3 regions of the Nocardia nepalensis genome follow, and region 2 is predicted to be linked to each of the others. Evidence: riboswitches for the same ligand, from Rfam matches in the RefSeq annotation. Region 2 holds a riboswitch; each other region holds the start of a gene.
What was found. Region 2 has a riboswitch for S-adenosylmethionine ahead of ACHQ4I_RS00165 (amino acid ABC transporter permease). Riboswitches for the same ligand answer to the same signal wherever they lie in the genome.
Positions count from the first base shown of each region.

Region 1: it holds a riboswitch for S-adenosylmethionine, as region 2 does, so the genes downstream of both, ACHQ4I_RS38495 (bifunctional o-acetylhomoserine/o-acetylserine sulfhydrylase) here and ACHQ4I_RS00165 (amino acid ABC transporter permease) in region 2, are expected to answer to the same signal.
Region 3: it holds a riboswitch for S-adenosylmethionine, as region 2 does, so the genes downstream of both, ACHQ4I_RS36760 (aminotransferase class V-fold PLP-dependent enzyme) here and ACHQ4I_RS00165 (amino acid ABC transporter permease) in region 2, are expected to answer to the same signal.

Region 1 is NZ_JBKBET010000040.1:234,904-239,683, forward strand. Features, by position in the region: gene ACHQ4I_RS38485 (MFS transporter) at 1-960, opposite strand, end outside; gene ACHQ4I_RS38490 (TetR family transcriptional regulator) at 1,095-1,859, shown strand; SAM riboswitch class IV at 1,903-2,013, shown strand; gene ACHQ4I_RS38495 (bifunctional o-acetylhomoserine/o-acetylserine sulfhydrylase) at 2,096-3,424, shown strand; gene metX (homoserine O-acetyltransferase MetX) at 3,421-4,572, shown strand; gene ACHQ4I_RS38505 (TetR/AcrR family transcriptional regulator) at 4,677-4,780, opposite strand, start outside.
Region 2 is NZ_JBKBET010000001.1:34,865-39,644, forward strand. Features, by position in the region: gene ACHQ4I_RS00155 (glycosyltransferase family 2 protein) at 1-850, shown strand, start outside; gene ACHQ4I_RS00160 (hypothetical protein) at 1,020-1,742, opposite strand; SAM riboswitch class I at 2,074-2,167, shown strand; gene ACHQ4I_RS00165 (amino acid ABC transporter permease) at 2,178-3,203, shown strand; gene ACHQ4I_RS00170 (amino acid ABC transporter ATP-binding protein) at 3,200-3,997, shown strand; gene ACHQ4I_RS00175 (ABC transporter substrate-binding protein) at 4,017-4,780, shown strand, end outside.
Region 3 is NZ_JBKBET010000038.1:464,851-469,630, reverse strand. Features, by position in the region: gene ACHQ4I_RS36775 (MarR family winged helix-turn-helix transcriptional regulator) at 1-337, opposite strand, end outside; gene ACHQ4I_RS36770 (MDR family MFS transporter) at 419-1,843, shown strand; gene ACHQ4I_RS36765 (LysE family translocator) at 1,848-2,483, opposite strand; SAM riboswitch class IV at 2,610-2,723, shown strand; gene ACHQ4I_RS36760 (aminotransferase class V-fold PLP-dependent enzyme) at 2,770-4,092, shown strand; gene ACHQ4I_RS36755 (flavin reductase family protein) at 4,326-4,780, opposite strand, start outside.

The sequences.
Region 1 (4,780 bases), on a different contig from region 2:
GAACGGCAGGAAGGCGAAGCCCGCCTTAAGGGACGAGTAGCCGAGGGTGATCTGGAAGTAGTAGCTCAGGAACAAGAACATCGCGAACATCGCGATCGGGATCAGCAGGGCGGCCAGGAATGCGCCACCGCGGTTGATCTCACCCGGAATATGCAGCGGCAGTAGCGGATTCGACGAGCGACGCTCGATGGCGACGAAGGCGATCAGCAATGCGACACCGACGACGAGCAGCGCGAGGGTGCTCCCGGCCAGCCAGCCGTCCTCGGCGGCGCGACTGAAGCCGTACACGATGGCGATCAGGCCGAGCGTGACCGTGACCGCGCCGGGCACGTCATAGCCGCCGGTGCGCGGGACCGGTATGTCCTTCACCACAAACGCCAGCGCACCGAGCAGGGCGATCAGGGCGATCGGCGTGTTCACCAGCAGGCACCAGCGCCAGGAGGCGTACTCGGTGAGCGCACCGCCCGCGATCAGGCCGAGTGCGGCGCCACCGGCGGAGATACCCGCGAAGACACCGAACGCGGTCGCGCGCTCCTTTGCCTCGGTAAAGGTCACCGAAAGTAGCGAAAGTGCCGCGGGCGCAAGCAAAGCCGCGAACGCACCCTGCAAGGCCCGACCGGCGAACAGCTCCGCGCCGTTCTGCCCGAGACCGGCCACCGCGGATGCACCGGCGAATCCGACCAGACCGACGATGAACACCCGGCGCCGTCCGAGGTAGTCCGCGAGCCGTCCGCCGAGCAGCAGCAGGCCGCCGAAAATCAGCGTGTAGGCGGTGAGCATCCATTGCCGATTGCCATCGCTGATGTCGAGATCACGTTGTGCGAACGGCAGTGAGATGGTCACGATCGTCGCATCGAGAACCACCATGAGCTGGGCCAAAGCGATCACACCCAGGGCCCACCAGCGCGCCGAACTGCGCTGTCTTTCCGGAACGTCAACCGCTATCGCAGTGTCGGTCATCTTGCTCTCCTCGCCATCCGAAGTCGTGCAGTCATCCTGTCATCGGCGGACATTTGTCGTCAAGAGAAAAATGTCTGATTGCGACATTTGACCGTTAAAGACACGATCGGTCCCAATTGCGATAGCATGAGGGCATGCTCGAGTCATCGACGCCGATCGGCGCGGGCGCAGCAGCCGACGACGCCGCACGCGCCTCAGTGAATCCAGGGCCCAGCGCGGTGAATGCAGGGCCCAGCGCGCCCGCGAGCGTCGGGCTGCGCGAACGCAAGAAGCAGCAGACTCGGCTGCGCATCATCGAGGTGGCGCTGGACCTGTGCGACGCACAGGGATTCGACGCGACGACGGTCGAGCAGATCGCGAACGGCGCGGACGTATCACCGCGCACCATCAACCGGTACTTCGACAGCAAAGAGGACATCGTCCTCGGGCCGGTCAAGGATTTCGGCCTCGCCATCGCCGAATGCCTGCGCGGACTTCCGGTCACCGGCAATGAACTGCAATCGCTGCGTGAGGCGTTCCTGCAGGTCGTCGACAGGGCCGCGGTCAGCGTCGACGGACCGATCTCATTCCGGCGCTTTCAGCAGATGCAGCGGATCCTGCGCAGCAGTCCGACGGTCAGCGCGCAGAGCATGGAACTCGCCGACGACAAGAACGCCGCCATCGCCGACGCGATCGCCGAACGACTCGGCACCCAGCCCGACGCGCTGCCGGTGCGACTGGTCGTCGGCGCGTGGCAGCTGATCGGTCACCTCAGCATGGAATGTACGAACTCGATCTTCGACGACGCGGACACCTCGGCCGCCGCTGCCGACGCCCGCAATGCGTTCACCACATCATTCGACGAGTTCATGCGCGTGTGCACCGGGCGCATCGACACCGTTGCGGCGGAAAACGGCTAACGGATTTCAGCCGTCGACCGCCCGCCGGTTACCATGTCGGTCAGGTCATGAGTGCCAGCGCGAAGCCCCGGCTTGCTGGACGGCAACCCTCCAGCAGCGGTGGGGTGCTCCGGGTGATGACCGGGCTCTCGAAAGCCGAGAGCAAGCGCGCACCTCAGGAGGTTCCCCCCATGTGTTGTTGTCCGTCACCCGCAATCCCATAAACCTGCTGGCGAACAACCCTTTTGGAGCAAGACATGAGTGACCCCATCGCGTCCGCGGCCGATCCGGCGCAGTGGTCCTTCGAGACCAAGCAGATCCACGCCGGGCAGACGCCCGACGAGATCACCGGCGCACGTGCACTCCCGATCTACCAGACCACCTCCTACGCCTTCCGTGACACCGATCACGCGGCCGCGCTGTTCGGGCTGGCCGAGCCGGGCAATATCTACACCCGGATCACCAACCCGACCCAGGACGTGGTCGAACAGCGCATCGCCGCCCTGGAGGGCGGTGTGGCCGCGCTGTTGCTGGCCTCCGGCCAGGCCGCGGAGACCTACGCGATACTCAATCTCGCCGCCGCTGGCGATCACATCGTCTCCAGCCCGCACCTCTACGGCGGCACCTACAACCTCTTCCACTACTCGCTGCCCAAGCTCGGCATCGAGGTGTCCTTCGTCGAGGATCCCGACGACCTCGAGCAGTGGCGCGCGGCGATCCGGCCGAATACCAAGGCCTTCTACGGCGAGACCATCGCCAACCCGAGCAGCGCGATCTTCGATATCCGCGGCATTTCCGCGATCGCACACGAGGCGGGCCTGCCGCTGATCGTGGACAACACGGTCGCGACCCCGTATCTGATCCAGCCGCTGGCCCATGGCGCCGACATCGTTGTGCATTCGGCGACCAAGTACCTGGGCGGGCACGGTTCGGCGATCGCCGGGGTGATCGTCGACGGCGGCACCTTCGACTGGACCGTGCGCGACGCGCAGGGCGAATCCCGGTTCCCCGGCTTCACCACCCCGGACCCGAGCTACCACGGCGCGGTCTTCGCCGATCTCGGCGCTCCGGCCTATGCACTCAAGGCGCGGGTGCAACTGCTGCGCGACCTGGGTGCGGCGGTGTCGCCGTTCAACGCGTTCCTGATCAGTCAGGGCATCGAGACGCTGAGCCTGCGGCTCGAGCGCCACGTCGCCAACGCGCAGGCGGTGGCCGAGTTCCTGAGCACGCACCCGGCGGTGGAATCGGTGTCCTACGCGGGGCTGCCGTCCTCGCCGTGGCACGAACGCGCCGCCGAGCTGGCGCCGAAGGGCGCGGGCGCGATCGTCGCGTTCGAACTGCGCGGCGGTGTTGATGCGGGCAAGAAGTTCGTGGACGCGTTAGCCCTGCACAGCCATGTCGCTAACATCGGGGATGTGCGTTCTCTTGTGATTCACCCGGCGTCGACGACGCACTCGCAGTTGACGCCCGAGGAGCAGCTCGCCTCCGGCGTCACTCCGGGGCTGGTCCGGCTCGCGGTGGGCATCGAGGGGATCGATGACATTCTGGCCGATCTGCGAGCCGGTTTCGCGGCGGCGGCGCCGTGACTGTGAGTGCCGAACCGAGTACCGCCCGTCCGGCGGTGGCCCTGCCACCGCCGGACGGGCGGCTCGGCATCATCGCCATCGGAGACGTACAGCTGGAGAACGGCGCGGTCATTCCGGACGTGCATCTGGCCGTGCAGCGCTGGGGTGAGCTCTCCCCCGCGCTGGACAATGTGGTGCTCGTCGAGCACGCGCTGACCGGCGACTCGCACGTCGTCGGGGTGCCCGACGATATCCACCCGCTGCCCGGCTGGTGGGACGGCATGGTCGGTCCCGGTGCTCCGGTGGATACCGACGAATGGTGCGTCATCGCCACGAACGTGCTCGGCGGCTGCAAGGGCAGCACCGGGCCGTCGACGCTGGCGCCGGACGGAAAGCCTTGGGGCGCACGGTTTCCCGAGATCTCCATCCGGGATCAGGTCACCGCCGAAGCGGCGCTGTTCGATCTGCTCGGCATCGAGCGCCTGGCCGCCGTCGTCGGCGGTTCGATGGGCGGCATGCGAGTGCTGGAGTGGATGGTCGGCGCGCCGGACCGAGTCGGATCCGCGCTGGTGCTGGCCGTCGGCGCACGCGCCACGGCCGACCAGATCGGCACGCAGACAACCCAAATCGCCGCCATCAAGGCCGATCCGGATTGGCAGGGCGGCGATTACCACGACACCGACCGCGCCCCCACGACCGGTATGGGCATCGCCCGCCGCATCGCGCACCTGACCTACCGGACCGAGGGCGAACTCGACCACCGCTTCGAGAACAACGCGCAGGGCGATGAGGATCCATGGAACGGCGGCCGCTACGCGGTGCAGAGCTACCTGGACCACCAGGCCGAAAAGCTCTGTAGCCGTTTCGATCCCGCCACCTATGTGCTGCTCACCGAGGCGATGAACCGCCACGACATCGGCCGCGGGCGCGGCGGAGTCACCGCTGCGCTGGCCGCCACCCCGGTGCCCTGTGTGGTCGGCGGTGTCGATTCGGATCGCCTGTACCCGTTGCGAACTCAGCAGGAACTCGCCGACGGCCTGCCCGGCTGCGAGGGTCTGGAAATCGTGGTCTCGCGCGACGGACACGACGGCTTTCTCACCGAAGCAGCAGCAGTCTCGAAGCTGCTGATCGAAACCATGCGCTTGGCCCGCCTCAGCCGAACCAGCTGAAAGTTCACCATTGGCACGGGGACACGGATCCAGTCGATCAGGCGAAAGTTGTGGCTGGGTTGGGCCTACCGCCACCGGGATCCGCAGCGCTAGGCCGCGTCAGTTCAGCCGAAGCTGCCCGCGCTCGGCTTGCCGGCTCGCAGTGCGCCAGGGTCGGGTGCGCCGATCAGCAATTGGACGATGGAGTGGACGAAGCTCTCCAGCCGCT
Region 2 (4,780 bases):
CACGGTGATCCGATCCGAGGCCGAACCCGCGCCGGGGTGGACCGGGAAGGCCGCGGCCTGCGCCCGGCTGGCCGAGTTGGCCGACGCGTCGGTGCTGATCTTTCTCGACGCCGACGTGCGGCTGGCGCCGAGCGCGGTCGCCGCCGCGGTCGCCGAGCTGCGCCGGAGCGGGGCCGCGTTGCTGTCGCCGTGGCCGTATCAGGTGGCCGAATCGCTCGCCGAGGCGCTGGTGCAGCCGCTGCTGTGCTGGTCGTGGGCGGCGACCCTGCCGATCGCGATCGCCAACCGCAGCCGCAGACCCTCGACAGCGGTCGCCTGCGGCCAATTCCTCGTCTTCGATGCCGCCGCCTACCGCGCCATCGGCGGCCACACCTCGGTCGCCGCCAGCCCCACCGAGGATCTGGATATCGCTCGCGCCCTGCGCCGTTCCGGTCGCCGCACCGAACTGGTCTCTGCGGGCCGCTCGGCGCGCACCCGAATGTACCGCGACGCAACCGAACTCGAAGCAGGCTATACCCGCTGGCTCTGGTCGGCATACGGCGGCACGACAGTCGGCGGCGCGGCCGTGGGAGCTATCGCCGCACTGGCCTACTGGGTACCACCCCTCGCCGCCATCGCCGGTCGCGGCCGGACGCGCGCCACCGGTCTCATCGGCTACACCGCCGCAGTCACCAGCCGCCTACTCACCCGCTCCCTGGAAAACGGCCCCCTCACCCGCACCGATACCCTTGCCGCCCTAGCACACCCACTCTCCATCGCCGCCTACCTCCGCCTATGGACCCACTCCCACCAAGCCCACCGCACAAACACCCTGACCTGGAAAGCCCGCCCCCTCACCCCCACCCACTGACCCGCCCCTCTCCCCGCCGCCCTCAATTGGCGACCAAGATCAGGTGGAATCTATGGCGGCATCGCCCGAGAGAACCCCGCCACCAGTTCCACCTGATCTTGATCGAATCCGCGGCAGGTTCGCGACCCCGCTTGGTGGGTCTGGTTGGCGACGTTGGAGTTCGCCGGGGTCAGCGGACCGTGGTGATGCCCACGGTCGGGAGGAAGTAGCAGGGCTTGCCGCCGTTGTCGATGGATCCGAAGACTGCGGCGAGGACGGTGCCGGAGCCGGTGTCGACCGGGACGGCGCGGACGCCGCCGGCGGGAAATGCGCTGAAGAAGTCCTGGATGGCGCGTTCGGCGAGTGGTCTTACCTCGGCGGGGATTTCGGCGGGGACGATCGATCGGACCACGTCGGAGAGCGGGCCCATCGCGGTAATACCGCTGCGGCCGTTTGCCAGGTTCACCCAGGCGACATTCATGCCGGAGACGTTCGTGCGCTCCGGCCCCACGCCGTAGGGCACGAAGGTGAACATCGTCTGGCCCGACTTGACCGCGGACAGGTCGAGTCCGGGGATGGCCACAGTCGTCTTCGGCCACGGGCCGGGAACCGCGCCGGCGACGGCGGGGGTCAGGCCGAGGGTGGTGTCGTTGGAGCAGAAGGCCGCGGCCGCCGGATACAGGAACGGGTCGATGCCGAAGGCGCGCAGCGCTTCGACGGCGGCTCGGTAGGCGCTGAGTAAATCGCCGGGCGCGGCGGTACCGGCTTGGCCGGCCGGCTCGCCCGGCGTGGTCACCGCGGGTACGGGCATCGGCGCGGGAGCCGCGGCGGCGATGCCGGGGGCGGCGAGTGTCACCGCGGCCGCACCGGTCGCGATGGCGGTAAGCGTGGTCAGACGGCGCAGCACGGTCATACAGACCTCCTCATCGTCGGGCACGATCGAGGTCCGAGAGTACTCCGGCAAACCTTCGCAACTGGGCTCATTTCGACTGCCAACTCGGCCGCGTCGCGCGCCCGATCGGACTGCCGCACCGACCCGCCGCGCGGGCGAACCAGACGAAAGGCGCGGAAAGGACTGCGCCCCATGCACCACGAGCAACCGCACGACCGGGCCAATAATCGCTGCTCATGGCCATTCGGACAAGGTCTGCGCTCACGCTGATTCGTACCCTTGTGCCGGACTTCGCCTGCTTCGCATGATATTTCGGCTAGACCCATTGACCGACCCGTGCTCGGCGTCGGACACACCATCCAGAGCGACCGAGAGACCTGGCTCGTCGACGTCGCAGCAACCCCCCGGCCACCGGGTGCGGGTGCTTCCGCCGGGAACGATGGAGGAACCGAAATCATGAGCGCGTCCGTCGCATCCGATGCTGTGGCATCGGATGCCCCGATACCGGGTGCCCACACACCCGATGCCACGGCATCAGGTGCACTCGGCGCTGCCGTAACCACCGCCGACGCCCCCACCGTCGCAAGGACCTGGCACCCGTGGCGCTGGGTGGTCAGCGTCATCGCACTCGTCCTGCTCGCGCAGTTCATCCACGGGCTGGTCACCAATCCGGGCTGGGATTGGTCGACCTTCGCCAAGTACTTCACCGCGAAGTCGGTGTTGTCGGCGCTGAAGGTCACGCTGGAGCTGACGCTGTGGGGTACGGCACTCGGATTCCTGATCGGCACCGCGCTGGCGATCGCCCGGTTGTCGAATAATCCGGTGCTGCGGGTGATCTCGTGGGTCTACATCTGGGCGTTCCGGTCGATTCCGCTGATCGTGCAGCTGTTGTTCTGGTTCAACATCGCCTACCTCTACAACACGCTCTCACTCGGGATCCCGTTCGGCCCCGGCTTTCTCACCTTCGAGGTGAACGGCGTGATCAGCGGGTTCACCGCGGCGGTCATCGGCCTGGCACTGCATCAGGCCGCGTATTCGGCCGAGATCATCCGGGCGGGATTCATCTCGGTCGATCCCGGACAGCTGGAAGCCGCCGCGGCGCTCGGCATTCCGCGCCTGCGCCAGTTCCGCACCGTCATCGTCCCGCAGGCCATGCGCTCGATCCTGCCGAATGCGACCAATGAGGTGATCAGCCTGTTCAAGGGCACCTCGATCGTCTCGGTGATGGCGATCGCCGAACTCTTCTACCAGGTTCAGGTGATCTACGGGCGCAATGGCCGGGTGGTCCCACTGCTCATGGTCGCCACGGTCTGGTACATCGTGCTGACCACGATTCTCTCGGTGGCGCAGTACTACATCGAACGCCACTACGCCAAGGGCGCGCACCGCACACCCCCGCCGACGCCATTGCAGAAGGTGTGGAGCAAGCTGCGCGAAATCGCCGAAAGCGGTTCCGCCGCACCGCGCGGAGCGACCCGATGAGCGCGCCGGCAGCCGACGCGGTCGGCACCGACAAGGCCCCGGCCGTAGCGGTCCGCGGCGTGCGAAAGTCCTACGGCGCCACCGAGGTACTGCGACACATCGATCTGATTGTGCGTGCCGGCGAGGTGGTCACCGTGATCGGCCCGTCCGGCTCCGGCAAGTCGACCCTGCTACGCGTGGTCAACCACCTGGAGTCGCTGGACGCGGGCACCGTGCACATCGACGGCGAGCTGATCGGATACCGGCTGCGCCGCAACAAGTTGCACGCGCTGTCCGATCGCGAGGTGCGCAAGCAGCGCTCGCACATCGGCTTCGTCTTCCAGCAGTTCAATCTCTTCCCGCATCTGACGGTGCTCGACAATGTCACGCTCGCGCCGATTTCCGCGCAGGGTCGCCCGCGCCAGGAAATCGAGCGCGAGGCAAAGGAACTGCTGGACCGCGTCGGGATCGGCGAACTGGCCGACGCCTATCCGCGGCGGCTGTCCGGCGGACAACAGCAGCGCGTGGCCATTGCCAGGGCGTTGGCGCTGCGACCGCCGGTGATCCTGTTCGACGAACCGACCTCCGCACTGGATCCGGAACTCGTCGGCGAGGTCCTCGACGTGATCCGCGATCTCGCCGACGGCGGCACCGCGCTGGTGATCGTCACCCACGAAATCGGTTTCGCCCGTGAGGTGGCCGACACCGTCGTATTCCTCGACGGCGGCGTGATCGTCGAACAGGGCCCGCCCGTCGCCGTGCTCGACAACCCCGAGCATCCGCGCACCCGCGCATTTCTATCCCGAGTCCGCTGAGCGCGGTGCGCGCTCCCCGATGAACAGGTATTCCATGAAGATCTCCGCCCTGGTCGGCCTGGCCGCCACGGTCGCCCTGCTGGCCACCGGCTGCGGCACCGACCCCGATGCGGAAAACTCCGCCCAGCCCGCCGGTTCGATCACCTTCGACCTCTCCCCGGCCCAGTCCGGCCGGATCCACGCGCCCAAGGTCGATGCCATCGCCGCCGAACTGCCGCAGGCCATTCGGGACCGTGGCACGCTGGTGGTGACCGGATCGGGCAGCGCCGCACCGCCGCTGCGGTTCTACGCCACCGACGATAAGACCATCGTCGGTTCCGAGGTCGATTTCGCCTCGCTCATCGCCGATATCCTCGGACTGAAACTCGTTGCACAGGTGGCCGATTGGTCGCAGAACTTCGTGCGGGTCGACTCCGGCGAGGCCGATGTGTTCATCTCCAACGTCACCGTGACCGAGGAGCGCAAGGAGAAGTACGACTTCGCCACCTACCGCAACGACACCGTCGCGCTGGAGATCCCCAAGCAGAGCACGCTCGACTACAAGGATCGCAAGAGCCTGGCGGGCAAGCGGATCGGCGTCGGCAGCGGCACCAATCAGGAGCAGCTGCTGGTGAAGTGGAACGAGCAGAACATCGCCGAGGGCCTGCCCGCCATCGATATCGCCTACTTCCAGCAGATCACCGACTACTATCTGGCGCTGGCCTCGCAGCGCCTCGACGGCTACATCGGCCCGAATCCGTCCGCGATCTATCACAGCACGACCGCGAACCAGACCAAGATCGT
Region 3 (4,780 bases), on a different contig from region 2:
CGGCCTGTTCGATGAGTTCATCGGTCTTGCGGCGCTCGGCCCGTCCGGCCTGCGTGATGGAAAGCCGGTACTTGCGCCGGTCCACCGAATCGCGGGTGCGGATCACGAACCCGGCCGCCTCCAGGCCGTCGATCAGCCGGACCACCTCGCTGCGATCGATGCCGAGCGCGGTGGAGACCTGCTGCTGGGACAGGTCGTCGAACTCCTCCAGGCAGACCAGCACCCAATGTTCGCGCAGTGACGTGCCCATTTCGGCGTGCACGGCCTTGTGCAGCTTGCCGAGCGCGTAGGTCGGGAAGCGCAGCAGGCCGCGGGGATGGATGTAGTCGGCGGGCATTGGGCAATTGTATCTATTGTTGAGCAACAAGATTGTTGATAACCTCCGCAATCTAGGTTGTCTACGAATAGCGGAGGATCCATGTCGGATACTCGAACGGCCGTCGCCGCTGCCGCACCCGCACTCGAACCGATCCCCGCTCGGGTCTGGCGGGTCGCCGGTGTGGTGGTTTTCGGCGCCGTGATGAGCATGTTGGATACGTCACTGGTCAATATCGGGCTGAACACCATCGCCACGGATCTCGGTGCGGCACTGGATAGTGCGCAGTGGATCGCGAGCGGATATCTGCTGGCACTCGCCGTGACGCTGCCGCTGTGCGGTTGGCTCGGACGCCGGTTCGGGATGGACCGGGTCTGGTTGAGTGCGCTCGCCGGGTTCACCGTGACCTCGGGGTTGTGTGCGCTGGCGCCGAATATCGGCTGGCTCATCGGATTGCGGATCGCGCAGGGGCTGGCCGCGGGTTTGCTGGTGCCCGCGGGGCAGACGCTGATCGGTCAGGTCGCCGGTCCGCATCGGCTGGGCCGGGTGATGAGCGTGGTGGGGATCGCGGTGGTCGCCGCACCCGCGATCGGGCCGACCATCGGCGGCGTCATGCTCGCGAACCTGGACTGGGAGTGGCTGTTCCTGATCAATATCCCGTTCGGGCTGGTGGCATTCGTGCTGGCACGGCGGGTGCTGCCGCGTTCGGCGACGAGCGATACCGGAGGCCGATTCGATGCCACCGGATTCGCGTCGATCGCGATAGGTCTGTCGGCACTGGTCTACGGGCTGGGTGAATTCGGCAGTCGCGGTAGCGTTTCCGCGCCGACGGTGTGGATGTCGGTGGTGGTCGGCGTGCTGGCACTCGGTCTGTTCGTGGCCCGGTCGGTGCGCGGGCGCGGTGCGAGTCTGCTCGATGTTGGACTGTTCCGGCATCCGGTGTTCGCGACGGCGAATGTGGCGAACTTCTTCGCCGGTGCCTCGATGTTCGGGGCAATGCTGGTGCTGCCCTTGTACTTTCAGGTCCTGCACGGCGACGGACTGGTAGCGACGGGGTTGCTGCTGATGTCGTTCGGGCTCGGCGGCATCATCGCGATGCCGATCGGCGGACGGTTGACCGATCGGTACGGCGGCGGTGTGGTCGCGGTGGTGGGCAGTGCGGTCACCGTCGCCGTCTCGGTGCCGTTCGCGCTCGGTGATGCCTCGATGAATCCTGTTGTGATACAGGCGCTCTTGCTGATTCGCGGCATGGCGACCGGGCTGACCGGGATGCCGATCGTGGCCGCGGCCTATGCGTCGGTGCGGCCCGAGCAAATTCCGGATGCGGCGTCGTTCGTCAATATCCTGCAGCGGGTCGGTGGATCGATCGGGGCGGCGTTGCTGGCGGTGGTGTTGTATCGCGCGGCCGATGCCGGATTGCCGGTGGATGCCGGGTTCCGGCAGGCGTTCTGGTGGCTAACCGCCGCTGCCGTTGTCTCGCTGATCGCATCGGTGCTGCTGTGGCGCAAGGAGAATCGGCCGACGTAACGGATTACGCGGCCGAGGCTGCGGTGCCGATGCCGAGTGCGGCGAGGATAGCCGCGCTGATCTGCTCGAGCCGATCGCGGACCCGGGGGCGGCGCAGCATGGCGACCGCCCGGGCGGCCAGCAGAGCGAGCAGGATCATCTCCACGGCGGCGACGGTGCATTCGATTGCGCCGAGCGCGAGGGTGTTCACGAAGGTGACATCGGTGAGGAATTGCGGCAGCACCGCCAGGTAGAACAGCCCGACCTTCGGGTTGAACATGCACGACACCAGGCCCGCGGCGAACGCCGAGCGAATCGATATCGCCTCGCCCGGGCTCGGCTGCCCGGACGCCTGAGCGGTGCCGGCCGGGCGCTGTTTGCGGTGCGCGAGCAGCGCCCGAATTCCCAAGTACACCAAGTAGATTCCGCCGATGACCTTGAGCGTCCGGTAGGCCGTCGCGGACTGTTCCAGCAGCGCGGCGACCCCGGCCGCGACCACCACCGCCCAGACGATGCCACCTAGCGCCGAGCCGACCGCCGCGGCGATGCCGGGGCGTGCGTCCACGATCGAGAAGCGCAGCACCAGAAACGAATCCGGGCCGGGCGTGATCGACAGCAGAATGCACAGGCCGATAAAGCTGAGCAGCAGGGAAAGCGTCACCTCTCGATGAGACCGCATATCACCCAGTGCTGCAAGGTTATTTATTCGAGTGCATGTGTATGCGACCGGTCGTGGGCCGGAAACGGCGGTTGACAGAGCGGTGCGGCATCTGTCAGTCTCGGTTCAGGTCATGAGCACCAGCGTCAAGCCCCGGCTAGCTGGTCGGCAACCCTCCTCCGCGGTGGGGTGCTCCGGGTGACGACCGGGCCGCAGCCCGACCGGGTGCGGCAAGCGCGGACTCGGACAATCACCTGATGACGAGTCCCATAGCCGATGGGATTTTGTGATGACTGCTGTTCTCGAACCGACCTGTGCCCCCCTCGCCCGGGTCTCCGGCGGCGACCTCCAGGTGCCGCTGGTCCAGGGCGGGACGACCACCTACGCGAACTTCGACTATGCCGCGAGCGCACCGGCATTGGCCGAGGTCACCGACCGGGTGCAGCAGCTGTTGCCGTTCTATGCGAGCGTGCACCGCGGTGCGGGTTACGCCTCGCGCATCTCCACCGAGTGCTACGAGGCGGCCCGCGGTTCGGTCACGCGCTTCCTCGATACCGCCGACGACCAGGTCGTGGTGTTCACCCGCAACACCACCGATTCGCTGAACCTGCTCGCCGCCTGCGTCCCCGGTGACACCGTGGTGCTGGATACCGAGCATCACGCGAATTTCCTGCCCTGGACCAGGCGCGGCCGCCGCGTGGTCGAGGCCGCCGCGACCGTTGAGGAGACCATCCGTCAGCTCATCGCCGAACTGTGCAGTAAGCCCGCCGCGCTGCTCGCGGTCACCGGCGCCTCCAATGTGACCGGTGAGGTGCTGCCGCTCGAGCGCCTGGCCACCATCGCGCACCAGTGCGGCGCCCGCATTCTGGTCGATGCCGCGCAACTGGCGCCGCATCGTCGAATCAGCCTGCGCGACACCGGCGTCGACTACCTCGCATTCTCGGGCCACAAGCTCTACGCACCGTTCGGCGCGGGAGTGCTTGTCGGACGCCGGGATTGGCTCGATGCCGCCGAACCGTATCTGGCGGGCGGCGGTGCGGTCCGTGAGGTCAGCACCACCCGCGCGGAATGGGCGCCCGCGCCACATCGTCATGAGGCCGGGTCGCCGAACGTCCTGGGTGCGGCCGCGCTCGCCGCCGCATGCAACGCGCTGTGTGCGATCGATCCCGAAACCCTTGCCGCCCACGAACATCTGCTCGCCGATCGCCTGCGCGCTGGCCTGTCCGACATTCCTGGCGTCAATCTGCTGCGCATCTGGGACGACAGCCCGGACACCGTCGGCATCGTTGCCTTCACCCTGGACGGTTTCGTCCCCGGCCACGTCGCGGCCTACCTCTCCGCCGAACACGGCATCGGCGTCCGCGACGGCCGTTTCTGCGCCCATCCGCTGCTCGAGCGCCTCGGCCTCGACGGCGCTCTGCGTGCCAGCATCGGCCTCGGCACCAGTTCCGCCGATGTGGACCGGCTCGTCGAGGCCATCGCTACCCTCGTCGCCAAGGGTGCGAGCTGGAATTACGCCTGCACCGAAGGCCTCTGGAACCCGTCCCCCGAGACCCGCCCTTTCATCAGCCCCAACTCCGCCGACGGCGCCGCGCCCTGCTCGATCGGCTGATCGCATTCGACCGCTCGGTCACAGCCGCCGCGCGGCATCGGGCTGACGGCCCACCGCTGCGGGAACATCGCGTAATGGGTCGCATAGCCCAGTGGAGGCCGGGACCGTAGCTGCCGTTCCGCTTCCGCCGGAGCGCAGCCTTGCAGGCCATGCCCGATCTCGGACGCCGCTGACCGATAGCCATGGCTCGAGTGCGGTAGTCCGATGCTGAAAGGCTTTGGTGGGCCAGGAGTTCAGTCTTCGAGTGAGGTCGGGCGGTAGTAGCGGCCGCGGTAGTAGAGCAGCGGCGCGGCGCTTGGTTGCTCGTCGGTATTGTCGTGGACCCGGGTGACCAGGCCGACGACGAAGGTGTGATCACCGATGGGGATCCGCTGTTGGATCGTGGCGCGGATCCAGATGGGGGTGCCGTGCAGGACGGGCTCGCCGGTGTCCAAGGTGGTCCACAGGGAGCGATCGGTGAAGCGTTGGTCGGCGGTGCGGGCGAAGCGCTTGGCCAGATCGTGCTGGTGTTCGCCGAGGAAATGGACCACCACGGAATCGGCCGCCCGCAGTGCCGTCAGGCTCGACGACGTGTGGGCGATATTGAAGGAGACCAGGGGCGGCTCCAGGGACAGTGATGCGAAGGAGGTCGCGGTGAAGCCGACCGGACCGTTCGCGGAGCCCAGCGTGACAACGGTGACGCCCGCCG